Regions from separate parts of the Paenibacillus thailandensis genome, predicted to be linked through region 1. Evidence: a T-box and tRNA genes for the amino acid it is inferred to sense, from the RefSeq annotation. Region 1 holds a T-box; the other holds one or more tRNA genes.

Region 1 (15,887 bases):
GCGGCGGCGCAGGAGCAAGACGGGCCGAAATCGTTAAAGGACGTCATTTACGAAACGCAGAAGCTTGTCGTCATGATCGAAACGTCCGACGGCACGCAAGGATCGGGGTTTCTGTACAATACGAAGGGCGACCTCATTACGAACGCCCACGTCGTCGCGGGAGAGAGCGAGGTGTCGGTCAAGACGGCGGACGCCCGGGAGTTAAGGGGCAAGGTGATCGGGATAAGCGCCGATACGGATATTGCGGTCGTTCGCGTCTCGGAGCTGGCCGGCGTTACGCCGCTGCCTGTCGTTCGCGACCGCCGTGCCGAAGTGGGGGACGAAGTCATTGCCGTAGGGAGCCCGCTTGGCTTTCAAAATACGGTGACGACCGGCATTGTCAGCGGCTTAGGCCGCTCGTTCGTCATTGAGCCTTATCATTATGAAGGCTTATACCAAATTTCCGCGCCGATCGCCCACGGGAACAGCGGCGGGCCGCTTGTCGACAAGAAAACCGGCGGCGTTCTGGGCATTAATTCGGCGGGCATGGAGGAAGGGATGATCGGATTCAGCATTCCGATCGCCGATGTGCTTCAATTGGCGGAGGGCTGGTCCGAAAACCCGATGGAGACGCTGCCGCCCGGCAAGACGCTGGATAAAGCCGAGTCGGGGCAAGCGAAGACGTCGATCGTCGAATACAGCGAATATCTGGTCAGACACTTCTACGACAGTCTGAACAACGCGGACTACGTATACGCTTATTCGCTGCTCGGCGGGAACTGGAAGGAAGGGACGACTTACGCCGAATTCCGCGAAGGGTATTTGGCGACCCGCAACGTCGTGATCGACGATCTGATCGTCACCAGCGAAAGCGAGGACGAGGCGACCGTGACGGCGGTCATATCGGTGGACGAGCGCGTGGAAGGCGAATATAAGCTGAGCAAGTATCAAGTGACGTATACCGTCGGGTACGAGAACGATCAGCTGAAGCTGATTAAAGGAAGCGGGAAAGCGATAAAGTAAGAATAAACGGGCGAAGCTTATGTGCCGCGCGGTGAAATAAAAGTCAGGTTATAAGCGGAAAACTTATAACCTGACTTTTTTTGATGGAGATCTATGGAGAAAGACCGCTTTGCGTTGTACGCGGAGGAGATGGTGCGGCAGCGTCGAAGTGTTATGGAACGGGCCCATGCAAGGCTCCTCCTTCGTTCGTTTCCGATGTCACAAATTCGAGCCTGACGTTGTTATATGTGCAAAACGAGGAGGAGCTGATGGGAAATGAACGACTTGACATGCATCATCATCGGAGGCGGCCATGTAGGGCTTCATTCGCTCAAAGCCATAAAGGAAGAGACCCGGGGCATGGCGAATGGGCGGCGGATTCGGTTTGTTCTGATCGACAAGCAGCCCGGTCATCTGCGCAAAATGCTGTTGTTCCGGCCGCGATCTGCTGTCTTACGCCATGCTCGTCCTGCTCGAGCGGCTGACGCCGACAGAACGGACGGTTTTTGTCCTGCGTGAGGCGCTGGGCTTCGATTATCCCGAAATCGCCGAGCTGCTCGACAAGCAAGAGGCCAATTGCCGTAAGCTGATGAGCCGGGCAAGAAGCAAGATGGGCATATCCGAGGAGGAGCCGATCGCGGCCGAAGCGGTTGAAGTGGAATGGGTCGGCCGGTTCCTCGCATCCCTCGAGCAAGGCAACGTCGATCAATTGCTGTCCCTGCTGACCGAAGACGTCATGCTCGTCGCCGACGGAGGCGGCAAAGCAACCGCGTTCAAGCATCCGATACAAACGCGCAATCATGTGGCCCGAATCCTGCTGGACGGGTTCGGCCAAATCAAGCGCTACGATCAGGGAAGTATTCGCTTCGAGGTTGCCCCTCTGAACGGTGAGACCGGTATCATCCTCCGTTCGGAGAAAGAGATCGTGGCCGCTCTATTGATCCAGCTCCGGCGCGGAAAGCTTGCCGCAATGTATGCCGTACGAAACCCGGATAAGCTTGCCCGGGTTTAGGGTACGTGAATTAAAATACATTTGAAAAAAGAGACGCAAAGGCTTCGTTCGGGGGTAACGGGCCTTGGGTCTCTTTTTTACGCAAAACGAGCGCGGCGGGCGTCCCTCAATCCTGTTCTTCCGCCAAGCGTCCGGGGAGGGGGGGCGTTTATCCCCTGGCCTCTCGCTGCAGCTTTACGAGCTCCAGTTCCACGGTGTCGTTCGCCTGCAGCGGGAAGCTGAGAAGCGCCGCCGGGATTTGGCGCCCGTTCAGCCTTAGAATAAAGCCGGTGTCGCCGGAGACAACCGGTATGCCTGCGACGGCGGCGATTCGGCCGCCGGGTCCGAATCGAACCGCTCCCGTCCGGGCGAGCGCTTCTCCGACGGGTATGCCGGGATGATAGCGGGCCGAGTGACTTTGGTTCAGCTCGGGCGCCGCCATGCCGCCGCGGATTTGAACATACACGAAAGCGGCGGCCGGACCCGGGAAATACGGGACGGGGAACGGGGCCGGAAACGGCTTGTGCCCGTTCGGCACCGGCCTGTTCCTGTGCGCGACAGGCATATGTCCGTGCGGACTATGCCGATGGCCGGGCGGCCCGTTCGATCCGGCGGAAGCCGTATTCCCGGGTGCTTCTTCATGCCGGGCCGTTCCGCCGGGCTTCCCTTGTCCGTCCAATCCTGTGCCGGCCGGGCCGCCTTGCCTGCCAGTCCTGCGCAAGCTTGGCCCGCCGCAGCCGCAGCCGCCGGCTGCGGGCGTAGCGGGAGGAATGTAGATGTATTGCCGCGAGGATGCCATCGGATCGATCAGACTCCTTTTTGCAAAGATTAGGCGAATATTCTGCGACATTGTATGCGGCGGAGGGCTAATCATGTGCATGGAGCGTTTTTTTCGCCGAATCGGACCGGTCTTGCGGCAAAAAATAACGGAGCTTGCTCCGCAGGGCGGTCAGCCCCGGGAACAAACTCCGTCGTACGTTAAAGATGCCGATTATTTTACGGCCGCTTCGTAACGTTTGTTGACTTCCGCCCAGTTTACAACGTTCCAGAACGCTGCAATGTAGTCCGGGCGCTTGTTTTGGTATTTCAGGTAATAAGCGTGCTCCCAAACGTCCAGACCGAGGATTGGCGTTTCGCCTTCCATCAGCGGGCTGTCTTGGTTAGGCAGGCTGCTTACTTTCAGCTTGCCGTCTTTGACGGAAAGCCATGCCCAGCCGCTGCCGAAGCGCGTCGTAGCCGCTTTCGCGAAATCTTCCTTGAACTTGTCGAAGCCGCCCAGCTCGCTGTCGATTGCTGCAGCAATCGCGCCAGTCGGAGCGCCGCCGCCGTTCGGGCCGATAACTTCCCAGAACAGGCTGTGGTTCGCATGGCCGCCGCCGTTGTTGCGAACGGCCGTACGGATCGATTCCGGAACGATAGCCAGGTTGTTCGCAAGCAGTTCCTCGAGGGATTTGTCTTGCAGCTCGGGAGCGGATTCCAGAGCGGCGTTCAGGTTCGTTACGTAAGTATTGTGGTGACGGCCGTGGTGGATTTCCATCGTCGTCGCGTCGATATGCGGTTCGAGCGCGTTAGTCGCGTATGGCAATGCAGGCAGTTGATGAGCCATGATTCAATCATCCTCCAATATGTAGTTTGGTAAATATCCCTATCCATTATCTCGCATTCGCACTAATAAATCAACATTTACGTTTCAAAAGTATTTTATTCCGAATGACCGGGAAAATCGTTCAAAACGTAAAGAAATAACGTGTAAGCGCTTAAATTTAAGCGTTTTCACGATAAAATCGCATGTTTCTTTAAATTTTTTAAGGAATTTTAAAGTTTTTAGCAGGATTCTGTTTAAACATGTCGTATAATATTAACTATAGGCATCACTATGACATGGTATAGAAGGTGTAAATGAATGATAGTTCGTTCCTTTCAGTTGTCCGATTACAAGTTTGTAACGAGCTTGTTGGAGACGGTTCTTACCGAGGAATGCTACGAGCAAACCATGGAAGCATTCGCCCGTCAATTGTCATGGGATAGCGATCTCGTTGTCGTTGCGGTTCAAGATTCAGAAATCGTTGGCATCATTATCGGAACGATCGACAATCATAAAGGCTATTATTACCGTATTGCCGTTCATCCGCATCATCAGCGCAAAGGAATCGGCAAAGCGTTGATCCAATCGCTGCGCCAGCGTTTCGAACAGCGCAACGTAACGAAAATCATGGTCGCCGCGGACGAGCACAACGAGCCGATCCTGCCTCTTTACGAATCGCTTGGCTACGTTGCTTCGGATTTTTTCCGTTCTTTCCAGAAGCTGAGCATTGTAGCCGGTTAAGATGCCGTTTATACTCTTTAGATTATAGAAACGTCTGCCGACGATATTCATTTGAAGCATATCTTGCTGGGAGCGCATGGCTGCGCTCGAGCCGGATATGCTTTTCTATTTGGCCGCAAATTGTTATGATTGATGAAAAGCGATTGAAATGAGCTGCGAGGTGAGACCATGAACGTGTCCGAGTCGGAAAGGCCCCATGACGATTCACCAGAGTCCTTCGAGCGTTCGGCTGCAACCGGGCCGGGATGGCTGAGAGAGCTGTTCGAATGGTTGAAAACGGCGGCAATCGCGTTTGCCATCGTCCTTGCGCTCCATCTGTTCGTATTTAATTTATCGACGGTAGAAGGCCATTCCATGGAGCCGACCTTGCAGGAGAAGGAGTGGCTTTTTGTCAATAAAATCGTCTATATGCTGCGCGCTCCGAAAGTCGGCGAAATCGTCGTGCTGGAGGATCCGCTGGACGTGAGGATGGGCGCAGAGAAGCCCGAGCTGCTGGTGAAGCGGGTCGTAGGGCTGCCCGGCGACCAGATCGAAATATACAATAAGAAACTGTACCGCAACGGCAAGCTGATCGAAGAGCCGTACGTCGACACCGAGATCGAAGGCTACGATTACGGCCCACATATCGTGGAGGAGGGGCGTTATTTCGTGCTCGGCGACAACCGTCACGCCCAGGCGAGCAAGGACAGCCGCGTGTTCGGGGCCGTGCCGGAATCGTACATTAAAGGCAAAGCGGAGTTTATCGTATGGCCGTGGGATCAGATGACTATGCTGTAATGGAGGAACGATAGGTGAAGGAAGTGACTATTTATACCGACGGGGCTTGTTCCGGCAATCCCGGGCCCGGCGGATACGGGGCGGTGCTGTTTTACGGACCGCACAAGAAGGAAATTTCCGGCGGGGAGAAAAACACGACCAACAACCGGATGGAGATCGTTGCGGTCGTGGAAGCCTTGTCGCTTCTGAAGGAGCCTTGCAGCGTAAAAGTGTACAGCGATTCGGCTTATGTCGTGAATTGCTTTCAGCAGAATTGGATCCGGAATTGGCAAAGGAACGGCTGGAAGAACAGCAAGAAGGAGCCGGTCGAAAACCAGGATTTGTGGAAGAAGCTGCTGGACGCGATGAGCATGCACAAGGTCGAGTACATTAAAGTAAAAGGGCATAGCGACAACGAATGGAACAATCGCTGCGACGAGCTGGCCCGCGAAGCAATAAAACGACTTTAACAGGGATGGCGTGAAAGATTAAAGCAAGAAAGGAGGACGGCGGTATGGACCATCGTCGACATCAAGACATCGCAGACAACCAGGACGCTGGCGTCATTGCCGCCCCTCCGGAGGGCGCGGCCGATTATTGGGCCAAGCTGAAGGAAGAGATGAAAGCGGCGGCGCCGCAGCTTGGCATCGACAAGATCGGCGTCGCTTCCGCGGCGCCGTTCGCCGAGCTGAAGCAGCGGCTGATCCGGCATCGCGAGCTTGGCTACGAATCCGGCTTCGAAGAGCCGGACCTCGACAAGCGGACGACGCCCGAGCTGCTGCTTCCCGGCGCGCAATCGATTATCGCCATTGCGATCGCTTATCCGTCCAAGCTGCCGAATCCGCCCAAGTCGGAGCCGGGCGCACGCAGAGGCATTATGGCGCGCTCCGCATGGGGCGAGGATTACCATACGGTGCTGCGCGACCGTCTGGCTAAGCTCGAGACGTGGCTGCGGGAGCGGGTGCCGGAGATGCGTGCGGAAAGCATGGTCGATACGGGCGAGCTGTCCGACCGTGCCGTCGCCGAACGGGCGGGCATCGGCTGGAGCGCCAAAAACTGCTCGATCATCTCGCCCGAGTTCGGATCCTGGATCTATCTGGGCGAAATGATTACGAATTTGCCGCTGCCCCCGGACAAGCCGGTGACGGAAAGCTGCGGCGAATGCACGAAATGCATCGACGCCTGCCCGACGGGAGCGCTTGTAGGGCCGGGGCAGCTTAACGCTCAGCGGTGCGTCTCGTTTATTACGCAAACGAAGGACTGGGTGCCGGAGGAGTTCATGAAAAAAATCGGCAACCGGCTGTACGGCTGCGACACCTGCCAGACGGTGTGCCCGGCCAACCGCGGCAAAAACTTTACGCACCAGCCCGAGCTGCAGCCGGACCCCGAGCTGGCGAAGCCGCTCCTTGTGCCGCTGCTCACGATCGGCAACCGGGAGTTCAAGGAACGCTACGGCCGGACGTCGTCGGCATGGCGCGGCAAAAAGCCGATTCAGCGCAACGCGGTGATCGCGCTGGGAACGTTTAAGGATAAAAGCGCCGTGCCGCATTTGGAAGGGGTACTGCTGACGGATCCAAGGCCCGTGCTGCGGGGGACGGCCGCCTGGTCGCTGGGCCAGATCGGCGGCGAAGAGGCGGAGGCCGCTTTGCGCAAGGCGCTGCAAACCGAAACCGATGAGGAAGCGGTCCGCTATATCGAGAGGGCGCTGGAACGGCTCGCCGAACCGGAGGGTGCGGCGCCGGAGACGGAGAAGACTTCCTCCCTACAATAACCAGGCCGGAGGAAGCGGCAATACGCGCGGGCCATAAGGGAAAAAGCGGTTTGCGAACGGCTGTTTTCCATGCTATCATAGGTGGGATTATGGCTATTATATTTAGCGGCTAAGCCGAAATAATTGGAAAGGACCGGGTGACCATTCGTTTATGTGGAGCTATATTATTCCGATCATTACACTGATTGTCGGGGCCATTCTCGGGTTCATCGGGGGCGTGTTTTATTTGCGCAAGCAGCTTGAACGTATGCAGAAAGATCCTGAAATGATTCAGAAGATGGCCAAGCAGATGGGCTACAATCTGAACAAGCAGCAAATGCAACGCGCTCAACAGATGATGAAAAATCAGAAATTTCCGCGTAAATAAATCGTCTGCCGAGTGGGTCCATTGTAAAGGGGGACAAGCGCTATGGCCGGCATCAAAGATTATGTGAACGGTTCGGTAGCGAACAATCGGGAGAGAATCGAATACCATATCCGTGAAATATTGAAGCTGATCGGCGAAGACGTCGAGCGCGAAGGGCTGCTCGAGACGCCGGCGCGCGTTACGCGCATGTACGAAGAAATTTTCGCCGGCTACGAGGTGGATCCTCGCGATGTGCTCGGCGTCACCTTCGACGAGCAGCACGAGGAGCTCGTCATTGTCAAAGATATCGTATATTACAGCCAATGCGAGCACCATATGGCGCCTTTCTTCGGCAAGGCGCATATCGGTTACATTCCAAGCGGCAAAATCGCCGGCCTCAGCAAGCTGGCCCGCCTGGTCGAAGCGGTGACGCGCAGACTTCAGGTGCAGGAGCGCATTACGTCGCAGATCGCGGATATTTTGAACGAGACGCTTCAGCCGAACGGCGTGATGGTCGTCGTGGAAGGCGAGCATCTGTGCATGTGCGCGCGCGGCGTCAAGAAGCCGGGAAGCAAAACGGTAACGTCGGCGGTTCGCGGCGAGTTCCGGGATAACGCCGCCCTTCGGGCGGAATTTCTGGAGCTGCTGAAGCGATGAGCGGACGGCCCGCTGCCGATACGCCAAACAGCCTGTTCGAGTCGATGACTCGGCAGGCTGTTTTTTTTCGATGTAGAGGGTCTTTCACATGTTTAGCTGAAGTGATTATTGCGCTTTAGAGTAAATATTGTTACTATACAGAGTAAGGGGTGCTAAAATATGGATGAGGAGTTGCAGCTTAACGTTCCGCTATTGCGCCGTCGCGTTCCCAATCTTACGACTGCGGCACGGGAGGCTGGGCTTAGGGCAGCGACTGTTTCCAACTTGTGTACGGGGAAAATACCGGTCGGTCGAGCTGAAGTGAGAACTTTGGCAGCCCTTGCTTCTTTAGCAGGATGCAGTCTGGATGAACTCATTATCAGAGGGAGTGGATTGCGGATGATCGAGACAGGAATTAAAGCTTTGGATTTACTTGCTCCGGTAGTACGCGGCGGTACGGTCGGGTTTGTGGCTCGGCCAAACATGGGGCAGTTAGTATTGTTGGCGGAAATTATGTTTCGAATGAAAAAGCGAGGGTTTGCAACTGTCTTTTGGGCTCCCGATTCTGACGCTCCGGGCATTACTCATGTTCAAGCACAGTCCGAATTTACACATTCGTCAAAAGAAGAAATTTATAGACTCATTGCTGGTCTTCGCGACGAAAAGGATGTCTTGCTTGGAGTGGATCGAAGCAAGGTGTTATCCGGCGAGTTATTTTCCTTGCGGGAAAGTCTGAAAGAAGTTGGTGCCCGTCCGGTTACTACAGCGCTTGTAGATATTAACTGTGAAGTTGCGGATGATGAGAGCTCATACGGACCTCTAGATACCCTTTGGAGATTCGATACAGACTTAATAAGCCGCAGCATTTATCCAGCGATTGATCCAATTGCATCCACCTCAACGGTTCTGGAAGGGGCGCATCTGGACGCTGTTCACTTAACTGCGCAGCAGCGTGCCCGGAAATTGCTTCGTCGATACAGGGAGCTGAGACCGCTTGTGGCAGCACAAGGTTTTGACAAAATATCCGATATCGATTTGCAACAATACAAGCGGGGGGAGAGGCTTGAAGCTTTCCTTGCCCAGCCTTTCTTTGTCTCGGAACCGTACACGAAGAAATCCGGTGAATGGTTGACCCTGTACGAAACTTTAGAAGATGTAAAGCGGATATTAGATGGTGAAATGGACGGGATCGAGCCGTCCGAGTTGTTTTTTACAGGACGTTTAGAGGTTAAACAATAACTAACGAGAAACTTCAGCTCGAAAAAACGAAGGCAGCCGGCGGCTGCCTTTTGCACGCTAACGGACGGGATGGAAAGGAATAACCCGAAACTTTTTCCAATCATTGGCGTCGATATTGGTAAGTTGGTACAAGAGGAGTGGATTCCGAATGTCCGTTTATAATGCCGCATGCGATGTGAACAACCCTCGGAAGGGGCACCGTCTGGCCGATATTCCCGCACACGACCCATTCGTATTAGCCGACAGCCGCACCGGTTCTTATTACTTATATACGGGAGGAGCGCCTCGGCTGCACGGAATGGATCGTTACGGGGTTATCGTTTACAAAAGCGCGAATTTATCCGAGTGGGAAGGGCCATATGTCGTATTCACAGTCCCTGACGGGGTGTGGGCTCATCCGCAGCATGGAGCTTGGGCGCCAGAAGTGCACGAGTATAAGGGGCGCTTCTATCTGTTCGTCACGCTGCACAATAAGGACAGGCAACTGGAGGGCCAGCCCGTAAACGGGTATTCCAAGCATTGGAGGGGTACCGCCGTAGCCGTCGGCGAGTCGCCGGAAGGGCCTTTCCGGTTGTTGAAAGAGGATGCGCATGTACTGCCTGAAACGATGATGACGCTGGACGGAACGTTATATGTGGACGAAGACGGGTCCCCGTGGATGGTATTTTGTCACGAGTGGATCCAGACCATTGACGGCACGATCGAAGGCGTTCGGTTAAAGGATGATTTGTCTGAAGCCGCCGGAGTGCCGATTCGTCTGTTCAACGCTTCGGATGCGCCTTGGAACAACGAAGATAGGCTGCCCGACGGCAACATTCGGGTTTACGTAACGGACGGATGTCAATTGTACCGTACTTCGGGCGGTCGTCTGATCATGCTCTGGTCGAGCTATGAGTCGGGCAGTTACGTACAGACGATCGCCCGGTCGACAACCGGCAAACTGGAAGGACCATGGGAGCAGCTCCTCCCTTTAGTGAAAGAAGACAGCGGTCACGGAATGCTGTTCCGAACATTCGAAGGAACGTGGATGCTGATCCTCCATCAGCCGTTCAAAATGCCTGAATCGCGGTGCAAGCTTTACGAAATGGAAGACACGGGGGACAGCTTCAGGATTGTGAACGCGCGGGAAGATTTGCATGGCGCATAGGTTTTCACCCCTTGCTTCCCTTACATTCGGTCCGGCGCAGGAAGCCCAAGGACGTCTAATGCATCGCCTATCGTTTCTTTGAATTTAGAAGTAAGCCAAATCCTGAACGCTTTTTTGTCCTCGGCGGCTTTCAGAATCGGACAAGCGGCATAGAAGTTATTGAACAAAGTAGCGAGCTCGTGCGCGTAATGGCATATTGCGTTAGGAGACAGCTCCTTGCCGGCTGTCCATAGCGTATCCTGCCAGGCGGCGATATGTCTAAGCAAGGCGTATTCGGCTTTTTCCATTTGCCCGATCTCGTCCGGCACTGCCGGCTTTATGTTCCAATCGGCTTCGGCTTTATTTAAAATGCTGGCGGCGCGAGCGTAAGAATACATCAGATAAATCCCCGTATTCCCGGTTACCTCCGTCGCCTGCTGCAGATCAAAGACGACTTCCGTCAATAAGCCGAACCGAAGAAGGTAGTAGCGGATCGCCGCAGCGGCGATCGTTCTGCTCGGCAATCCGTTTTTGTCCGACCGTTTATGGTCAACGATGCCTTCCATACGATCCAGCAACTCGGATACTTTAATCCCGATCCCTTGTCTTCCCGACATGGCGTACGATGCCTTGCCGTCCGAGGTGTCGATTCCGAGCTCTTGTGCGGCTCCCGGGCTTAAGGAGACGACTCCGTATCCGACATGACGAAGCTTTGCGGCTTGCTTCGCGTACCCTAACATTTCGAGCGCTTGCTTCACCATCGCTTGCGGATAGGCTTGCCGATGGTCGATGACGTTGATGACGATATCCGCTTGGCCGAACGACGAGCGGATTCCGTTAACGCGGGTCGTCCATAAACCGTCGGCGAACCGTTTATAGGAGAAGTCTTTGTCCAGCAATCCGAACTTCCAGAGATGGTAAGCGATATCTTTGGCGGTATAGGTCAAAATGCCGTTCGAACGGACCAAAACTTTATCCGCATGATGCTCGGACTCGTTATCTTCCGTATCGGAAGAGCGTTGTTTCAAGACCCAGCACCCTTCCAATTTGCCCGACGTTTCGCGATAAAATTGTCCCGTCTCCTTGAGCAGGCCAAACGCCGAATCCCAGAATCCTTCCCTGACGATGTCGCTCTCCCACACCAGCAAATCATAGCCGATGCCGAACTCGTTCATTTCTTCGAGATGCTCGCGCACAATCCGCTCGGCCGCAAGCAATCCGATCCACGATAAATTGCCGCTGCCTTCCTCCAGCGCATGAAGAACTATCGTTCTTTGCTCGAGCAGCCGTGGATCGGTCTCGTACTCCCTATTCACTCTAGCGTAAATGTCCCAACAGAAGTCGCCGAAGCGCGAATGTTCATTCTTATAAGGGACGTTCAACATGCCGACGACCGTGTCGGCCAGCTGATTCCCCAAATCGTCGATGTAATTATGCACTTCGACGTCATATCCGGTTCTTCTCAATAATCTGACCAAGGTATCGCCGATACACGAATTTCTTAAATGGCCGATGTGGGCCGATTTGTTCGGGTTGATGGACGTATGCTCGACGACCGCCTTTACGCCTATGTTCGAGGGCAGGGCGAACTCCCTTTGAGCCCATACCTTCCAATCGATATACATATTCAGAAAGCCGGGAGGAGCGACTTCGACCTTGCTTACGAGATTCTCGAAGCGGCCCTGCTCCTCCAGCTTGTTTTTCAGCATGCCTGCGATTTGCACGGGCGGCTTGCGAAACGTTCTGGCCAGTTGCATTGCGACGTTCGTCGAATAGTCGCCATGCTCCAAATGAGCGGGCCGCTCGACATCAATTGGAACGTTATCGTCGTAGGGGAGAGCCAGATCGATGCAAACACTTTTTACACATTTCTTAATGCCGTCAATCATCAATTGGGTTATCATTGGAATGAGCCTCCTTATAAAATAAAAAAAGCCCTCGTCTCCATAAAAGAGACGAAGGCTTGGCTTGTGCGTTCGCGGTACCACTCTTGTTGTTAAACTTGGCGTTTAACCACTCGATCGGATAACGGCCGTAACCGTGACTTCCTACTGAAAGGTTCGGAAGCCATTCTCGCGGGTCCGTTTCCCTGTTATCTCAGCACCGGCTTTCACCGTCCCGGCTCGCTTTGGCTTGATTTAAACAGATACTCTCCCGGTCATTGAATTTGATATATGTTGCATAATTATATCCGAATTATCAGAAAAGTCAATCTTCATATAGTATTCACTCGAATAAAAACAATTGTTACAGGAACTTGGTAAAGACAAATTTTCAATCGGGTACACGCGGGAAATTACCCGCAAATGGGGTCGAACGATTGAACTTACAAATAGATTTTTAATTCAGGAATAAAGTGTGGGGAGGCAGGTAACCACCGATGATCCGGATCGAGACGGAAACCCGCATTCGGGCTCCGATAGAGCTTTGTTTCGATATGGCGCGAGATATCGGTCTGCATACTCGAACCGTATGGCCGTTTACGCGGGAGAAGGCTGCGGCGGGCGTAACGGAAGGCAAGATCGGAGCAGGGGAACTCGTCACGTTTGAAGCAACCCATTTTGGCATCCGCCAGAAGCTGACCTCTCGAATAACCGGCTACGACCGACCCTTTATATTCGTTGACGAGATGGTGACAGGCGCCTTCAAAAGCATGCGGCACGAGCATCGCTTCGAAGAAATAACGGCTTGCGAAACGGTTATGCGCGACACCCTTTTGTTTGAGGCTCCGTTAGGCGTTGCGGGCCTGCTTGCCGAGAGGCTTGTATTAAAAGCGTATATGAGCAAGTTTCTTCACTACCGAAACCGCGAATTGAAAAAAAACCGCCGAGTCCGGGGTAAAATAATAGACATCACGGATTCGGACCGGGAACTCCTTCGGAAAGGGAATGGCCCCGCGTAAGTAGAAGTAATGGTAGAGTACGGATGCCGGTACGGCTGTACCGGCAACGACATTCCCATGAAACGAGGAGAACAAGATGTCCGTTAAAGCTTATGTCACCGATCTGGACGGAACGCTGCTCCGGCCGGATCAGACGTTGTCCGCTTACACGGCGGAAGTGGCGGCGCGGCTGCAACATAGCGGGGCCGTATTCACTTACGCGACGGCGCGAGGTTATTTGAGCTCGAGCCGGGTGACCGGGCGCATCGCGTGGAAGCACCCGATAATTTTGTATAACGGGGCTTTGATTTACGACGGCGCCGCGCACAAGGTGGTCGACGGCTATTGGCTGGACGCTTCGGTCACGAACGATATTATCGCAGCCGGGAGGAAGCACGGCATTACGCCGCTGCTGTTCACTTTAAACGAGCTGGATCGGGAAGCGGTGCTGCACGAGCCGATCCGGCGTCCCGGCGAGAGGGCGTTTCGCCAAAGCCGGGGCGACGACCCGCGTTTCAAGGAGCTGTCCGAGCTGATTTGCCCTGCGGACCACCGTACTTTGTCCATTACGTATATCGGCTTGCCGGAGGAGCTTCAGCCGCTATCGGAGGAAGTGCGGGCGCAATGGGGCGACTCGGTTCATTGCCACTTTATGAAAGATTATTATATCGAGAATCACTACTTCCTGGAGTTCAGCCATTCGAGCGCCAACAAGCGGGAAGGGTTGAAGCTGTGGGCGAAGCATATGGATATCGACGTCCGGGACATTACCGTGTTCGGGGATCAATTAAACGATCTAGGGCTGTTCGAGGCCGGGGGCAAGAAGGTCGCGGTAAGCAACGCGCATCCCGACATTATCGCGAGGGCGGATTATATAACAGCCGGCAACGGGGAAGACGGAGTAGCGCAATATTTGGAGCGGGAGCTTGCGCGGCTAACCCGCGTTATACGAAAGGATGAGCCAGGTTGAATCAACGATTGATCGTACATCAAGAAATAGAGATCGACGCGCCGGCTTCGAACGTGTGGCAGGTGCTCGTAAAGCCGGAGTTCATCAAGCAATGGGACGACGTACCGGAAAGCTTCGACGAGCCCGAGCTGCAGCTCGGATCGGAGCTGGTGTGGCATCTGGAGGAAGACGAATTTACGCAGCTGACCGTAACCGAGCTTGTGCCGTTCAAACGGCTTCGGACAAGCTTGTACGTATCGAATTGGGAACCGGCCGAAGAGCTTGGGCCGGACGATATCGGTTATTTATACGAGCTGACGGAGCGGGAAGGACGAACGGCGCTGAGCATCACTGTCGGCGATTTCGGCAAGCTTGCGGACGGCGAGCGTTATTACGAGGCGACGATCGGCTTCGCCGAGGAAGCTTCGGCGCAAATCAAACGTCTGGCGGAGGGGCTTTCGAGTTAATGGGGTTTAAAAAATAGGCGCTGTTCCGAAAACTCGCTTGGGGCGGCTTTCGGGACAGCGCCTTTCTAGTTGTGCAGCTCGCTCCAACATCCGTTCCGTTCAGGCGAGCGGGTTCGTCCCGGTTTGCACGGTCTGCAGCACGGGCTGCTGCCGTTCGCTCACATCGTGAAGGAATGCGGCGGCACGGGCCATATATTCATCCGGATAGACGCGGAATACCAGCTCGTGTTTGCCGCCGGTCACGATCCACGAACGGGACAGCGGATTAAGCTGTTCTTCGGCAATCCATTCCGCCGTCCGGTAGCTGGCTTTCTCGTCATCCGTGCCGTGAATAATGTAAATCGGCATATCGTACGACGTCTTCAGCACCTGCTCAATGGGCAAACTGCCCAGCGACGTTCCCGACCAGATCGGCATCATCGCCTCAATCAGCGGGACGGTAGGGTAACGCGGGATCGACAGGAAGTTCGAAATATTGCTGTACAACGTATCCGAGCTTGCAAGAAACAGGCTGTCTAATATCATGGCATCGATAAGGTCGGTTTTTAAAGCCGTTTGCAGAGCGGTTCCCGCTCCCATCGAAAATCCCCATACGACGATCTGCTCGGCCCCGCGGGATTTGGCAAATTCGACGGCCGCCAGCAGCTGCTCGGACTCTTCCGCGCCGCCGGTCGCCGGCGCCCTGTAAGCTTCGGACGCGTAGCCGTAATCGAATAACAGAACATTGTAGTTCAGATTATGGACGAGACCGGTCAGCTTATACATCGGGACCCAGCTTTCTTCGCGGTTAGCCCCGTAGCCATGGCTGAACACGATCGTCCGGGTCGAGGCGAGCGCATCGCCGCCCAGAGCGGCCGTCTGAAGCGCTCCTTCGGAAGTTCCGCCGTAAGCCGGGATGTACCATCCGCTGACGGTCGTTCGTCCGCTGGCGCTGGGGAACAGCACATCCTCGTAGTCGAGACCGAGCGCTTCCTTCGGATTCGACGACAGCGGAGCGACCGGCGGATAGGCAAGCAGGTAAGCGACGTAAGCGTGGAAGGCCAGAAACAGCAGCAGCATGGCCGACGAAGCGGCCGCCAGCCACCTCGTCCAGCTTCGGCTGCGTTTCAGCGGTCGTTCGGCGCTTGCCGGAGCGGTCATGTCGGGAAGACGAAGCGATATGCCGTTATCTAACGGAACCGAAGTGATCATGGTGCTTGTCGTATTCATAGGCGCTCTCCCCTTTGCTGCGAATATTATGTAAGCGTTTACAACCTTTATGGCGTATAAACAGCTTAGCGATGCTCCGTTTTTGGTAATCAGCGGCGGAAGTGCCGGATCTTCGTTTCCAAAAGATTCGCGAAAGACGCCTAAAGGCGTTAGGCGCGGCAGGCGAATGGCCCGTCAGCCATTCCGGACGCCCATGGATCACGGACGGT
Region 2 (15,887 bases), on a different contig from region 1:
GTGCTCGTGCAGCGCTACAAGGAAAGCCGGCGCAGGCATCCGCTTGCGCCCGACGGCATGCCGCTCGAGGGCATTCATCTGGAGCGGCGCATGCTGCAGGATCTGAAAGGATCGGCCTCGCTCGTCATCGACACCAGCAGCTTAAAGCCGTCGCAGCTTAAGGACCGGATTATATCCCGCTTTGTAAGCGGGGGGCAGAGCACCTTGTCCGTCAACGTCATATCGTTTGGCTTCAAATACGGCATCCCGATCGATGCCGATTTGATTTATGACGTGCGGTTTTTGCCGAATCCGCATTATGTCGATCAACTGAGGCCCCATACGGGGCAAAATCCGGACGTATACGACTATGTGATGAAGTGGCCGGAAACCCAGCAGTTTCTGACGAAGCTGCTCGATATGCTCCAGTTTCTCATTCCGTTGTATCGCAAGGAGGGCAAGAGCCAGGTGGTCATCGGCATCGGATGCACGGGCGGCAAGCATCGTTCCGTCGCCATTTCGGAATATTTGGGACGGATGCTTGGGGCCAGCGATACCGAACGCGTGCGGGTGACCCACAGGGATGCTGACCGCGATAAGCATTAGCGGGGGGAGGGTATGGAGAATAAGATGAAACAGGAACGCCCGAAAATCGTCGTCATCGGCGGAGGAACGGGACTGTCCGTCATGCTTCGCGGTCTGAAGGAGAAGCCGATGGATATAACGGCAATCGTGACGGTGGCCGACGACGGCGGGAGCTCGGGCATTCTGCGCAAGGAGCTTCAAATGCCGCCTCCCGGCGATATCCGCAATGTGCTGATGGCGCTTGCGGATGTCGAGCCGCTATTGACGGAAATGCTGCAGTACCGCTTCAACAACGGCAACGGCCTGGCGGGCCACAGTCTGGGCAACCTGATGCTGGCCGCCATGTCGGATATTGCCGGCGATTTCGTCAGCGGCGTCCGCGCGCTGAGCAAGGTGCTTGCCGTCCGCGGAAGAGTGCTGCCGGCCGCCGGCCAGGCTATCGTGCTGAAGGCCGAGATGGCGGACGGCTCGATCGTCGTAGGCGAATCGATGATCCCGAAGGCGGGATTGCCGATCAAGCGGGTATTTATCGATCCCGAGAACGTGGAGCCGCTGCCGGAAGCGATTCAAGCCATCAACGATGCCGACGCCATCTTGATGGGTCCGGGCAGCTTATATACGAGCATTATCCCGAACCTGCTCGTGCCGAAGCTGGCGGAGGCCATTGTCCGGTCGACGGCCGTCAAGCTGTTCGTCTGCAACGTCATGACCCAGCCGGGGGAGACCGACGGCTACACGGTCAGTATGCATGCGGACGCCATCGAGAAGCATATCGGCGCTCGGCTGTTTAATTACGTCATCGTAAACGACGGCGAGATTCCTCCGGAGGTGAAAGCCAAATACGGAGAGAAAGGGGCCCACGAGGTCCCGCTTGATCTCGAGGAGCTGAACAAGCGCGGTTATACGGTGATTGCCGACCGCCTCGTCCTGTTCCGGACTTATCTTCGTCACGATACGGAACGCCTTAGCCATCATATTTATAAGCTAGTAGAGAACTGGATGTTGCGAAAGAGGGGATAAACGATGTCGTTTGCGGCACAAACCAAAAAGGAACTGACGCTGATCGAGGCGGATGCCTGCTGCGAGAAAGCGGAGCTGTCCGCGCTTATTCGGATGAACGGTTCCGTGAGCCTGTCCAGCCGCAAGGTCATTCTCGATATATCCACCGAAAACGCAGCTATCGCAAGGCGTATTTATTCGCTTGTCAAACGGCTCTTCGAGGTTCATACCGAGCTCCTTGTCCGGAAAAAAATGAGGCTGAAAAAAAATAATGTCTACATCGTGCGTATTCCAAACCGCGTTCAGGAAATATTAAGCGAGCTGAGGATCGTCTCGGAAGGCTTCCTGTTCCAGGATGGCATCGATAAGGAAATTATTCGCAAGCCGTGCTGCAAACGCGCTTATTTGCGCGGCGCCTTTCTCGCCGGCGGCTCGGTTAACAATCCGGAAGGCTCCTCGTATCACTTGGAAATCTCCTCGATGTACCAAGAGCATTGCGGGGCGCTGGTGGAGCTGGCGAACAAATTCGATCTGAACGCGCGCTGCATCGAGCGCAAGAAGGGCTTCGTCTTCTACATGAAGGAAGGCGAGAAAATAATCGAGCTGCTGAACATTATCGGCGCTCACCAAGCGCTCTTCAAGTTCGAGGATGTTCGCATTATGCGGGATATGCGCAATTCGGTGAACCGAATCGTCAACTGCGAGACGGCGAACCTCAACAAAACGATCGGCGCGGCCGTGCGGCAGATCGAAAACATCAAGCTGCTGCAGCGAGAGGTCGGCTTGGAGAACTTGCCGGAGAAGCTGAAGGAAGTGGCCGAAATCCGTCTTCAACACCCCGATATGAACTTGAAGGAAGTCGGGGAGCTGCTGAAAGGAAAGGTAAGCAAGTCGGGCGTCAACCACAGGCTGCGCAAAATCGACGAGCTGGCTGAAAAATTAAGGAGCACTTGAGCTTTTACTCCTAGTGCATCCGATGCTATAATGATATAATAATGTGTGCATCGATTTCCCGGCAATCGCCTTCGCGGACGGACAACTTCGTTCGGGACGAAGCGCGGGGGTGCCCGTGAAGGTCGAATCCGCAATTGAAGTTACCGGTTATTAACATGAAATGATGATTATGATATAGGGGGTAATTCCATGGCAAGACTTCCTGTTGTCGTTCGGTTGAAAACAGGTCTGCATGCAAGACCGGCAGCGTTGTTCGTTCAAGAAGCGAACAAATTTTCCTCTGAAGTATTTGTGGAAAAAGATGATAAAAAAGTAAACGCTAAGTCGATCATGGGCATTATGAGCCTTGCGATCAGCTCCGGCACGGAAGTATATATAAGTGCGGAAGGTTCCGACGCGGATCAGGCTGTAAACGCTTTAGTCGCACTTGTCAGCAAAGAGGAACTGGAGAACCAATAATAGGTCTCCAGCGCCTCGACAGGACGATATATTCCGAAACCGAAAGCTCCTTTTTGACGGAGCTTTTTTTTACGTTTATCTTCGCGTAAAAGGATTTAGAGCTGCTTCCATTTCCGTTCCAGCTGACGCGGTTCGTAGCGGCGCATCAGCTCCAGAAGCTCGCCCGGCTCGCTGGACAGATTGATCAGGCTCAAATGGCTTTCGTTCGAAAAGCCGGCGTCAATGCTGCTATGGACGAGATCCATAAGCGGGTTGAAATAGCCTTGGACATTGAGCAGGCCGACCGGCTTCCGATGGATGCCGATCTGCGCCCAGCAGAGCGCTTCGAACAATTCCTCGAACGTACCGAACCCGCCGGGCAACGCGATAAATCCGTCCGCAAGATCCGACATCTTCGCCTTCCGTTCATGCATGTCCGCCGTCTCGATAAATTCGGTTAAGCCCGTATGATTGACTTCACCGCTGAACAATCCTCTCGGCATGACGCCGATCACTTCGCCGCCTCCGGCCAATACGGCGTTCGCCAGTTCGCCCATAAGGCCGATGCGGGAGCCGCCGTAAACCAGGCGGATGTTGCTTTGCGCCAGCAGCGCGCCAAGCTCGGCGGCTTTGCTCTTGTAGTCCGGATGGGTTCCGAGATTGGAACCGGCATATACGCAAATCGTTTTCAAACCTTCCACTCCAAACTATATGTAGTTTTGTCACTTGTTCATTATACTATATATTGATTGAAAGAAAACAAAAAAAGCGTTTGTCCCGAAGAACAAACGCTTTTTCGCTTGATTGGTTACGACGGATTATTCACTTTCTCGATCACCTTATCGACAAGACCGTATTCCATCGCTTCCTGCGCGCTCATGAAGTAATCGCGGTCCGTATCCTTATCGATCCGCTCAAGCGGCTGGCCGGTGCGCTCCGACAGAATGCCGTTCAGCTTGTCGCGCATCTTCAGAATGCGACGGGCGCGAATTTCGATGTCGCTCGCTTGCCCTTCCGCGCCGCCGAGCGGCTGGTGAATCATGACCTCGCTGTTCGGGAGCGCGTAACGTTTGCCTTTCGCGCCTGCCGCGAGCAGGAACGCGCCCATGGATGCGGCCATGCCGACGCAAATGGTCGACACGTCGGGCTTGATGTATTGCATCGTATCGTAGATGGCCATTCCCGCAGTGATGGAACCGCCAGGGCTGTTAATGTAGAGGGAGATGTCCTTTTCCGGATCGTCTGCCGTCAGGAACAACATTTGCGCGATAATCGAGTTGGCGACTACGTCGTTTACGCCGGTGCCGAGGAAAATAATGCGGTCCTTCAAAAGCCGGGAGTAAATGTCATAGGCGCGCTCGCCTCGATTGTTCTGCTCAATAACCATTGGAACGAAATTCATATCCACTTGTATTCCCTCCTCGATCTATCACTTTGAGATTGGTAATGTACACTCATCATAACGGATTCGCGGTTAAAAGTCAAAGATGGTCAAACCGGCGTTCAACCGCCGGTTTTTCCGTCTTTCCATCTATCCTTCAGCGGTACGATGCGGCCGAATACGGGGGTGCTCGGCGACGACAGCCTGCTGTCGACGGAAAAGTAACCGTGCCGCATAAATTGGTATTTGCTTTCGGGGGCCGCTCCCGCCAGACAAGGCTCCAGCATGCAGCCTTTCAACTCGACCAGCGAATGGGGATTTAACCGCTGTTTCCAATCGGCCGGCGGCTCCCCGCTTTCGTCCTCCTCCAGCAGCAGCGTGTCGTACAGCCTGACGTCGGCCCGAACCGCATGACTCGCGGAAACCCAATGAATCGTTCCTTTTACTTTCCGCCCGGTGAAGCCGGAGCCGCTTCTAGTCAGCGGATCGTATGTGCAGCGGAGCTCGACGATTTGCCCGGTGGAATCGTCCTTTACGATTTCCTGCAGGGCGATGTAATAGGCGCCCTTGAGCCGAACCTCCTGGCCGGGAGCAAGGCGATGAAACCCTTTGACCGGCTGCTCCGCGAAGTCGTCCTGTTCGATATAAAGCTCCTTCGAGAAGGGCACCTTCCGGCTGCCCATGCCGGGGTTCTCCGGATTGTTCGGGAGCTCCAGCTCCTCCGTTTGCCCGTCCGGGTAATTGGCCAACACGATTTTCAGCGGGCGAAGGACGCCCATGACGCAAGGGACGGCGGCAATCAGTCCGCTCCTGAGCTTATGCTCGAGAAGGCTGATGTCGACGGTCGTTGCATGCCTTGCGATGCCGACTTCCTCGAGAAACGCTTTTATGCTGGCCGGCGTATAACCTCTTCTCCGCAGCCCCTTTAACGTAAGAAGCCGCGGATCGTCCCAGCCTTCCACGTGCCCGTTGGCCACCAGCTCCCGCAAATAGCGTTTGCTCGTAACGGCGCGCGTCAGATTAAGCCGGCCGAATTCCCGCTGAACGGGAGCGGGTGCGATGCCTAGCGTGTTCAGCACCCACTCGTACAACGGCCGGTGCTCCTTGAATTCGACGGAGCATAACGAGTGGGTAATGCCTTCGATCGCATCCTGGAGCGGATGGGCGAAGTCGTACATCGGATAAATGCACCACCCGGTTCCGGTCCGGTAATGCGGCGCATGAATTATCCGGTATAGCACGGGATCGCGCATATTCATATTGGGCGAGGCCATATCGATTTTGGCGCGCAAGACGCGGGCGCCGTCCGGGAACTCTCCGCTTCGCATTCGGGCGAACAAGTCGAGATTTTCTTCGATCGTCCGGTTGCGGTAAGGGCTGTCGCGGCCGGGCTCGGTGAGCGTTCCCCGATAATCGGCCATTTCCTCCGCGCTCAAATCGCATACATAGGCTGCGCCTTTTTCGATCAGGGCAACCGCATACCGGTATATGCGTTCGCTGTAATCGGACCCGTAATAAATATGCTCCCCGGGATCGAAACCAAGCCATTTCATGTCCTCGACAATCGCACGGACGTATTCGCTGTCCTCCGCGAGCGGATTCGTGTCGTCGAACCGCAGATGGAAGACGCCGCCGTACTTCTCTGCCAGCGCATAGTTGATCCGGATCGCAAAGGCGCTGCCGATATGCAGATAGCCATTGGGCTCGGGCGGGAACCGCGTCCGCATGCCTCTTTCGTCGAGCTCCAGGCCTTCGAATAAATCGGATACGGCAGCGGTACGCCCCCGCGTTTCGTGGCTGCTCATGTTGAATAACACCTCCGTAAAGTGTATGCAAAATAAAAAAACTCCCGCCACCAAGACGATTAAAGTCTTGGGGACGAGAGTTCGCTTCGCGGTGCCACCCCGGTTCGCCGGCATGTCGCCATGACGGCCTTGTCAGGTACGGGCCGAGCGGCCGTTAGCGGCTTCGCACAGACGATACCTTAGCTCTGTAACAGGAGCTCCTGTCATAGCCTCCCCTTGCAAGGCCAAGGCAGCAAGGATCGGTATGAGGCTCGGAGGCTTGTTTCGATAAACCGTCCTTCGCCCCTTTACAGCTGCCGGGGCTCTCTGGAGAAGGCTCGCGTTTATGTACTCTTCTCTTCATCGCCGAAATATTTGGAATATTTCAATTAATTTAAACGAACGACCGGCCGAAGTCAAGCCCAATTATGGTTATGCCGTTCGCGGGCCGATAGGACCTTATAACGCGCATCCGCTCGACCTAATCATCACCGCCGGTTAAGCAGGAATAGCCGGACGATGTAAGGTTGAGGTTATGGGCAGAAAGGCTTCTTTTCCGTTGCAATAAAAAAACCGCCTTGGATCAAGGCGGTGTTCTTCTATGTATGGCGCGCCCGCTAGGAATCGAACCTAGATCTCAGGCTCCGGAGGCCTACGTCATATCCATTGGACCACGGGCGCATAAAAAACGAAAGCAAGATTTATTATAAAGCTTTGGAATGAAAAAAGCAAGGGCTAATTCAAAAATTAATTTTGTATAAAAGGTGACGGCAAGCGTTTTCAGTCCCTTGCGCATCCTGTCGATTTTAGCTAAGATAAATGTGGGACTTAAAATGTTCCCCCGGGACATAAAACGTCCAATACTGAAGCGCAATCGGACCCGGTACATACATGCCGAGGCTGACCAACCTTCAGGCCAACAGGAGTGAAAACGAAAAGATGCATCAGATCCTTGAACTGCAGCAGCAGCTTCTGCCCGATCTGTTGGATGTCATGTCGAAGCGCTATTCCATATTGCATCAGGTTATGCTCTCCGATCTTATTGGCCGCCGGACGCTCGCATCGGCACTCGGAATGACGGAGCGGGTACTGCGCGCCGAGACGGATTTTCTGAAGTCGCAGGGCTTGCTGGAAATATATCCGAACGGCATGCGCATCAGCGAAGCGGGCAAGGAACTGGTAGAGAAGCTCGAGCCTTTCTACAAATCGCTTACCGGACTGTCGCAATTGGAAGAGAAAATCCGGTCGCATTTCGGCTTAAAGCAAGTGATTGTCGTAGCCGGCGATGCGGACAGCTCCGCGCAAACGAAGAAAGAGCTCGGCAAGGCGGGAAGCCAAGTGCTCGGCAGAGTGCTGCGGCCGAACGATGTCGTCGCCGTCACCGGCGGATCGACGATCGCGCAAGTGGCCAACCAGCTGACGGCCCCGCAGCCGCTCAAGACGAACTTGTTCGTGCCGGCAAGAGGCGGGCTTGGCGAAAGCTTGGATTATCAAGCGAACACGCTTGCTTCGACGATGGCCAAGCGCACCGGAGCGAATTACCGGCTGCTTCACGTTCCGGATCATCTGGGCGAAGAGGCGTTCGCCTCGATTATGCAGGAGCCCAACATCCGCGAGGTCGTGGACGTCATCCGCAGCGCAAGGATCGTCGTGCACGGCATCGGAGAAGCGGCGGTTATGGCGAGACGGCGGAAGCTGGACCGGCGGGAAATCGACGCGATGACCCAGGACGGCGCGCTTGCGGAAGCATTCGGCTTTTATTTCGATAAGAACGGCTCGGTCGTGCACAAAATGCAAACGGTAGGGTTACGGCTGGAGGATATTGTTAACACTGAGGTTGTTATCGGAATTGCCGGAGGCAAAAGCAAAGGCGAAGCGATCGCCGCCATCATGCGGTTCGGCCATGACGACGTGCTTGTAACCGACGAGGCCGCCGCGCAGCAGATCGTCGCGATGATCGAGGGCGGTCAAGCTTGACAGACCCTAAGAAGACGCCATCTTGATGAGGCACGCTTGGCATGGAGCCTGTAAGCCGTGCTTTGTCTTGAACATATATTCCATATCTCAATTTTTAGGAGGAGTTAAACAATGGTTAAAATTGGTATTAACGGTTTTGGACGCATCGGCCGTAACGTATTCCGCGCAGCGCTGAACAACCCGAACGTGGAAGTTGTCGCTGTCAACGACCTGACCGACACGAAGACGCTGGCTCACCTGCTGAAATACGACACGACGCACGGCAAACTGGCTGCTACGGTTGAAGCGCAAGAAGGCGCGCTGATCGTCAACGGCCGCGAAATCAAAGTATTTGCGGAGCGCAACCCTGAGAACCTGCCTTGGGCGGCTCACGGCGTTGAAATCGTCGTTGAATCGACGGGCATCTTCACCGCGAAAGAAAAAGCCGAGCTTCACCTGAAAGGCGGCGCGAAGAAAGTTATCATCTCCGCTCCGGCTACGAACGAAGACATCACGATCGTTATGGGCGTTAACGAAGACAAATACGATCCGGCAGCGCACACGATCATCTCGAACGCTTCCTGCACGACGAACTGCCTTGCGCCTTTCGCTAAAGTACTGAACGACAAGTTCGGCATCGTAAAAGGCATGATGACGACGGTTCACTCGTACACGAACGACCAGCAAGTGCTTGACCTGCCGCACAAGGACCTGCGCCGCGCCCGCGCTGCAGCCGAAAACATCATTCCTTCGACGACGGGCGCAGCGAAAGCCGTTGCCCTCGTATTGCCTGAACTGAAAGGCAAGCTGAACGGCATGGCAATGCGCGTACCTACGAAGAACGTTTCCGTAACGGACCTCGTGGCCGAGCTGAAAGTAAACGTAACGGTCGAAGAAGTGAACGCGGCGTTGAAAGCCGCTTCCGAAGGCCCGCTGAAAGGCATCCTGAACTTCTCCGAAGAGCCGCTTGTATCGAGCGACTACAACGGCGATCCGGCTTCCTCGACGATCGACTCGCTGTCGACGATGGTTGTCGAAGGCAACATGGTGAAGGTCGTTTCCTGGTACGACAACGAGTGGGGCTACTCCAACCGCGTCGTAGACCTTGCCGCTTACATCGCAAGCAAAGGCTTGTAAGCCGAGCCCGAATTGACCGTCTCAGACTTGGTACGGAATAAGCGGACTTTCGCGAGTCGTGACCGGCTGCGTTATTCGAAATATACGGACGTCTAAGCCATTGCTTAAACCTTCTTATATTTCAGCGGGAGCGGGCTTTTGCCGCCGAAGGGCGGCGCGGCCGGATTCCGCTTGAAATACAAGGGGTTCTCAGCCCGGCTTATCCATCGCCTTATATTTCTTGCCGAAACGGTTTGTCCTTCCATAAGGACGGCGCAGTCGATTCGGCTTGCGAGAGACGTTTGAAGCCTTTTGAAGAGGGCGTTCCCGTAACAAGGAGCGCCCTTTTCTGACGGATATGATATCCTTTAATGGGTACAAGATATAGAAGCTGCGGGAGGATTACCGATGAACAAAAAAAGCGTTCGCGATGTAGAAGTTGCAGGCAAAAGGGTATTTGTCCGCGTCGATTTCAACGTGCCGCTCGAGAACGGCACAATTACCGACGACACGCGTATCCGCGAGACGTTGCCTACCATTAAGCATTTGATCGAGAAAGGCGCGAAAGTCATTCTGGCGAGCCACCTTGGCCGTCCGAAAGGCGCCGTGGTCGAAGAGCTGCGCCTTACCCCCGTTGCGCAGCGGTTGTCCGAGCTTCTCGGCAAGCCGGTGGCGAAAGCCGATGAAGCGATCGGCGACGCGGTGAAAGCGCAAGTAGCCGATCTGAAGGACGGAGACGTGCTGCTGCTTGAGAACGTCCGCTTCTATCCGGGCGAAGAGAAGAACGATCCGGAGCTGGCGAAGGCGTTCGCCGAGCTGGCCGACCTGTACGTCAACGACGCATTCGGCGCCGCTCACCGCGCGCACGCGTCGACGGAAGGCATTACGCATCATCTGCCGGCCGTATCCGGCCTGTTGATGGAGAAGGAGCTGGACGTGCTCGGCAAGGCGCTGAACAATCCGGAGCGCCCGTTTACGGCGATCGTAGGCGGCTCGAAGGTTAAGGACAAGATCGACGTCATCAACAAAATGCTCGAAATCGCCGACAACATTATTATCGGGGGCGGCCTGTCCTACACGTTCTTCAAGGCGCAAGGCTATGAAATCGGCAAATCGCTGGTCGACAACGAGAAGCTGGATCTGGCGCTCGGCTTTATTCAGAAAGCGAAGGATCTGAACAAAAACTTCCTGCTTCCGGTTGACGTTATCGTAACCGACGATTTCAGCAAAGACGCCAACACGAAGGCGGTAGGCATCGACGGCATTCCTGCGGATTGGGAAGGCATCGACATCGGTCCGAAGACGCGCGAAATTTACGCCGACGTGATCAAAAACTCCAAGCTGGTCGTATGGAACGGACCGATGGGCGTATTCGAAATCGAACCGTTCTCCCACGGCACGCAAGCCGTTGCCCGCGCCTGCGCGGAAACGGCGGGTTATACCGTCATCGGCGGCGGCGACTCCGCAGCGGCGGCCGAGAAATTCGGCCTGGCGGACAAGATGGACCATATTTCCACCGGCGGCGGCGCGTCGCTTGAATTCATGGAAGGCAAAGCGCTCCCGGGCGTCGTGGCTCTTAACGATAAATAACTATAGATAAAAACCATACAAAGAGATAAGAGTAGAGAGAACCAAACATAGATAACGGACGTTAAACTATGGAGGGATAACGATGAGAAAGCCGATCATTGCAGGCAACTGGAAAATGTTCAAGACGGTTTCCGAAGCCGAATCGTTCTTCTCCGAAGTGAAGGGCAAAGCCGAGGTCGAAGGCGTGGAGAGCGTAATCTGCGCTCCTTTTACGGCGCTTCCCGCGCTTGTGCAGGCGGCGAAGGGCACGTCGATCGCCATCGGCGCGCAGAACCTTCACTTCGAAGACAGCGGAGCTTACACGGGAGAGGTCAGCGGTATCATGCTGAAGGAGCTTGGCGTGAAATACGTCATTATCGGTCATTCCGAACGCCGCGCTTATTTCGCGGAGACGGACGAGATCGTAAACAAGAAGGTTCACGCCGCGTTCCGGCACGGCCTGACGCCGATCGTATGCGTAGGCGAGAAGCTGGAGGAGCGCGAGGCGGGTCAAACGAAGGACGTATGCAAAACGCAAACGGTAGCTGCGTTCCAAGGCTTGTCCGCAGAGCAAGCGGCTGAAGTCGTTATCGCTTATGAGCCGATCTGGGCGATCGGAACGGGCAAATCGTCCACGGCGGCCGACGCGCAGGATGTAATCGGGTATATCCGGGGCATCGTGGCAAGCTTGTACGGGGAAACGACGGCAAGCGCGGTACGCATCCAATACGGCGGCAGCGTAAAACCAAACAATGTAGCGGAATATATGCGTGAAGCAGATATCGACGGCGCGCTTGTAGGCGGCGCCAGCCTGGAGCCGGCGTCCTACATTGCGCTGGTTGAGGGGGCAAAGTAAGATGGCATCACCTGTAGCATTAATCATTTTGGACGGCTTCGGCCTTCGGAACGACGTCACCGGCAACGCGGTCGCGCAAGCGAAGAAGCCGAACTACGACCGTTATATGGCCTCGTATCCGAACTCGACGCTTACGGCATGCGGCGAAGCGGTCGGGCTTCCGGAGGGGCAAATGGGCAACTCCGAGGTCGGTCACTTGAATATCGGCGCGGGCCGGATCGTCTACCAGGATCTGACCCGGATCAGCAAATCGATCCGCGACGAGGACTTCTTTAAGAACGAAACGCTGCTCGGCGCGATCAATCATGTCAAAGCGAACAACAAGAAGCTTCACCTGTACGGCCTGCTGTCCGACGGCGGCGTACACAGTCACATCGACCACCTGTTCGCGCTGCTGGAGCTGGCGAAGCGGGAGAACGTGGCGGAGGTTTACGTCCATGCGTTCCTCGACGGCCGGGACGTAGCGCCGGACAGCGCGAAAGGCTACCTCGAGCAGCTGCAAGCGAAAATCAAGGAGCTCGGCATAGGCCGAATCGCGACCGTTCAAGGCCGCTACTACGCGATGGACCGCGACAAGCGGTGGGAGCGTACGGAGAAGTCGTACCGCGCCATGGTATACGGCGAAGGCCCTCAATATGCCGATCCGATTCAAGCGGTAGTTGAATCGTACGAAAAATCGGTTTATGATGAATTCGTTATGCCGACCGTTATTGTCGGCGAAGACGGCAAGCCGGTCGGCCTCGTCGAATCGGGTGACGCGGTTATTTTCTTCAACTTCCGTCCGGACCGCGCCATTCAGCTGGGCCAAGTGTTTACGAACGAAGATTTCCGCGGCTTCGACCGTGGGGAGAAACAACCGAAAGATCTGCATTTCGTCTGCATGACATTGTTCAGCGAAACGATCGGAGGCTACGTTGCGTATTCTCCTAAGAACCTGGACAACACGCTCGGCGAAGTGCTCGTTCAGAACGGCAAAAAGCAGCTGCGCATTGCGGAAACCGAGAAATATCCGCACGTCACGTTCTTCTTCAGCGGCGGACGCGACGTCGAGCTTCCGGGCGAAACGCGCATTCTGATCAACTCGCCGAAGGTCGCCACGTACGATCTGAAGCCGGAGATGAGCGCATATGAAGTGGCAGCCGCAGCGGTGGCCGAGATCGAGGCGGAACGCCATGACGCCATCATTCTGAACTTCGCGAACCCGGACATGGTCGGTCACTCCGGCATGCTGGAGCCGACGATCAAAGCGGTCGAAGCGACCGACGAATGCCTCGGCCAGGTCGTGGAAGCGGTGCTTGCCAAAGGCGGCGTCTGCATCATTACGGCCGACCACGGCAACGCGGATATGGTCATCGACGAGCAAGGCCGTCCGTTCACGGCGCATACGACGAACCCGGTGCCGGTTATCGTGACCAAGCAAGGCGTAGAGCTGCGCGAAGGCGGCATTTTGGCCGATCTGGCGCCTACCGTTCTGGACTTGATGGGACTGGCGAAGCCGGACGAAATGACAGGTACGTCTCTGATCAAGAAGTAATCGGGCTTAACAGCTTGACACAACCTCATGTAACAAGCCACGGTTTCGGGACGAAACCGGCTAATGCAATCGGCTAATCGAGATTCCAAGAAAATCAAAAGGAGTGTTCCTAAATGTCTATCATCGTTGACGTTTACGCACGCGAAGTGCTCGATTCCCGCGGGAATCCGACCGTAGAAGTAGAAGTAACGACCGAATCCGGCGGCAAAGGCCGCGCTATCGTTCCGTCCGGCGCATCGACCGGCGCATACGAGGCGGTTGAGCTGCGCGACGGCGACAAGGGCCGTTACCTCGGCAAAGGCGTCGAGAAAGCGGTAGAAAATGTAAACACGATCATCGCTCCTGAAGTGATCGGCCTCGACGCGCTGGATCAAGTGGCGATCGACCGCAAAATGATCGAGCTCGACGGCACGCCGAACAAAGGCAAGCTGGGCGCAAACGCGATTCTGGCCGTATCGATGGCCGTTGCCCGCGCTGCAGCCGACGTGCTGGACGTGCCTCTTTATACTTACCTGGGCGGATTCAACGCCAAGACGCTTCCGGTTCCGATGATGAACATCGTGAACGGCGGCGCGCATGCCGACAACAACGTCGACGTGCAAGAATTCATGGTTCTGCCGGTCGGCGCTCCGACGTTTAAAGAAGCGCTTCGCATCGGCGCTGAAATCTTCCACAACCTGAAGTCCGTTCTGAAGGACAAAGGCTTGAACACGGCAGTTGGCGACGAAGGCGGCTTCGCTCCGAACCTCGGCTCGAACGAAGAAGCAATCACGACGATCATTGCCGCTATCGAGCGCGCTGGCTACAAGCCGGGCGAAGACGTATTCCTCGGCATGGACGTTGCTTCCACCGAGTTCTACAAAGATGGCAAATACCACCTCGAAGGCGAAGGCAAATCGTACACGTCCGAAGAGTTCGTGGACCTGCTCGCTTCGTGGGTTGACAAATATCCGATCATCACGATCGAAGACGGCTGCTCCGAAGACGACTGGGAAGGCTGGAAGCTTCTCACCGAGAAGCTGGGCGGCAAAGTGCAGCTTGTCGGCGACGACCTGTTCGTAACGAATACGGCCCGTCTGGCGGACGGCATCGAGAAGGGCGTAGGCAACTCGATCCTTGTTAAAGTGAACCAGATCGGCACGCTGACGGAAACGTTCGACGCGATCGAAATGGCGAAACGCGCAGGCTACACGGCGGTTATTTCCCACCGTTCGGGCGAAAGCGAAGACAGCACGATCGCGGACATCGCCGTGGCAACGAACGCGGGCCAGATCAAGACGGGCGCTCCTTCCCGTACGGACCGCGTAGCGAAGTACAACCAATTGCTCCGCATCGAGGACCAATTGGGCTCGACCGCTCAATATGCAGGCAAATCCGCGTTCTACAACCTGAAAAGCTTCAAGTAAGCTTTCCATATAACGAGACAGGCAGCTCCCGGGCATCGGCTACGGGAGCTGTTTTTTGCATGTCTCTTGATAAAGACTAGAAGATCGCTTGGACACGAATGGCGAGCTCCGCCGGCGAGGCGCTTTTTTAACGGATTGGTATAAGGGCCCAAGCTGCGTCTAATAATAAGTGACGGCATTTATAGATCCAGACTGACGATAAGATGGTGAATGACGGATGGTTACCCCGACGATCGGCATACAAATGAGCATGCTTCGGAACGAAGCGGAGATTGATTTTCTGGGCACGTTGAAGAAAATAAAAGACATCGGCTACGAAGCGGTGGAATTTGACGGCTTCTACCGCCTGAAGGCGAAGAAGGTGAAGGCCGCCTTGGAGGATTACGGCCTTATCGGCATTTCCGCCCATACGCCGCTCAATTACGAGAATCAAAAAAAGATCGTGAGCGATTTGAAAAAACAAGCCGATTACGTGGCGGAAGTCGGCATTCCTTACATGATCAGCCCTTGGTTTCCGCTTCCGAAAAAACCGATTATGGCGGATGTGGACCAATACGTGGACATTGTGCGCCAATGCAGCGATGCGGTACGCGAAGCGGGGCTGCAGTTCGGCTTTTGCCATCTGGACGGCGAGCTGAAATCGTTGGGCAAAGGCAAAAGGATTCTCGAAGAGGTGCTGAAGCGAACCTCTCCCGAGGAGATGGTGATCGAGTTTGATCTTGGCTGGCTGAAGTATGCCGATGTCGATATGGAAGAGCTGCTCGGCCGTTATGCCGGGCGGGCGCCGATCGTTCATTTCCGGGATTATAAGGTGGGCCATATCGATACGGAGGTGGGGGAAGGCGTCGTCGGATACGACAAGCTGCTGCCGCTTGTCGCGGAGCTCGACATTCCTTACATCATCGTAAAGCAGACGCAGTTCGACCGGACCCCCATCGAAAGCGCCAAAAAAAGCTTCGCCTTCTTTCAAAGAGCGGGGTATGCCAGAGGCTGACTATTGTATTGGGCACGGGCATATGTTACACTGAAACTATCTGTTTATGACGGAACTCCTGTCGTTGGAGGTGGAATGTGTGGAAATCGCTCTGAAAATTTTGCTCATTATTTTTGCGCTTGGTTTGATTGCCGTAGTTCTTTTGCAAAAAGGGAAAAGCGCAGGCTTGTCGGGAGCTATCAGCGGCGGCGCGGAGCATCTGTTCGGCAAAACGAAGGCGCGCGGCTTGGAATTGTTTTTGCAACGCCTGACGATCGGACTGGCTTTCGGATTTTTTATCCTGGCCTTGATTGTCGCTTATCTGGTCAAATAAATCGCCATACCGAAAGCGGGATG

The links. The T-box of region 1 lies ahead of ACFSW5_RS18285 (arginine--tRNA ligase). A T-box ahead of a tRNA ligase gene usually reads a tRNA of that ligase, here a tRNA-Arg.
Region 2: it encodes a tRNA-Arg, which carries the amino acid that the T-box ahead of ACFSW5_RS18285 (arginine--tRNA ligase) is inferred to sense. The anticodon was not compared.

What each region holds. Positions count from the first base shown of each region.
Region 1 covers NZ_JBHUMY010000023.1:141,287-157,173, forward strand. Annotated here, with positions in the region: gene ACFSW5_RS18225 (S1C family serine protease) at 1-1,002, shown strand, start outside; gene ACFSW5_RS18230 (sigma factor-like helix-turn-helix DNA-binding protein) at 1,442-1,993, shown strand; gene ACFSW5_RS18235 (hypothetical protein) at 2,142-2,771, opposite strand; gene ACFSW5_RS18240 (superoxide dismutase) at 2,964-3,578, opposite strand; gene ACFSW5_RS18245 (GNAT family N-acetyltransferase) at 3,876-4,298, shown strand; gene lepB (signal peptidase I) at 4,467-5,075, shown strand; gene rnhA (ribonuclease HI) at 5,090-5,524, shown strand; gene queG (tRNA epoxyqueuosine(34) reductase QueG) at 5,569-6,825, shown strand; gene ACFSW5_RS18265 (YneF family protein) at 6,977-7,192, shown strand; gene folE (GTP cyclohydrolase I FolE) at 7,235-7,828, shown strand; gene ACFSW5_RS18275 (ATP synthase beta subunit C-terminal domain-containing protein) at 7,988-9,046, shown strand; gene ACFSW5_RS18280 (glycoside hydrolase family 43 protein) at 9,195-10,193, shown strand; gene ACFSW5_RS18285 (arginine--tRNA ligase) at 10,214-12,076, opposite strand; T-box leader at 12,121-12,343, opposite strand; gene ACFSW5_RS18290 (SRPBCC family protein) at 12,553-13,074, shown strand; gene ACFSW5_RS18295 (HAD-IIB family hydrolase) at 13,151-14,023, shown strand; gene ACFSW5_RS18300 (SRPBCC family protein) at 14,020-14,469, shown strand; gene ACFSW5_RS18305 (alpha/beta hydrolase) at 14,569-15,678, opposite strand.
Region 2 covers NZ_JBHUMY010000040.1:2,644-18,530, reverse strand. Annotated here, with positions in the region: gene rapZ (RNase adapter RapZ) at 1-585, shown strand, start outside; gene ACFSW5_RS23630 (gluconeogenesis factor YvcK family protein) at 610-1,584, shown strand; gene whiA (DNA-binding protein WhiA) at 1,588-2,517, shown strand; gene ACFSW5_RS23620 (HPr family phosphocarrier protein) at 2,707-2,976, shown strand; gene ACFSW5_RS23615 (LOG family protein) at 3,072-3,647, opposite strand; gene clpP (ATP-dependent Clp endopeptidase proteolytic subunit ClpP) at 3,764-4,357, opposite strand; gene ACFSW5_RS23605 (glutamine--tRNA ligase/YqeY domain fusion protein) at 4,459-6,141, opposite strand; tRNA gene ACFSW5_RS23600 (tRNA-Arg) at 6,727-6,801, opposite strand; gene ACFSW5_RS23595 (sugar-binding transcriptional regulator) at 7,060-8,097, shown strand; gene gap (type I glyceraldehyde-3-phosphate dehydrogenase) at 8,209-9,213, shown strand; gene ACFSW5_RS23585 (phosphoglycerate kinase) at 9,601-10,782, shown strand; gene tpiA (triose-phosphate isomerase) at 10,865-11,617, shown strand; gene gpmI (2,3-bisphosphoglycerate-independent phosphoglycerate mutase) at 11,619-13,151, shown strand; gene eno (phosphopyruvate hydratase) at 13,265-14,557, shown strand; gene ACFSW5_RS23565 (sugar phosphate isomerase/epimerase family protein) at 14,775-15,551, shown strand; gene secG (preprotein translocase subunit SecG) at 15,631-15,864, shown strand.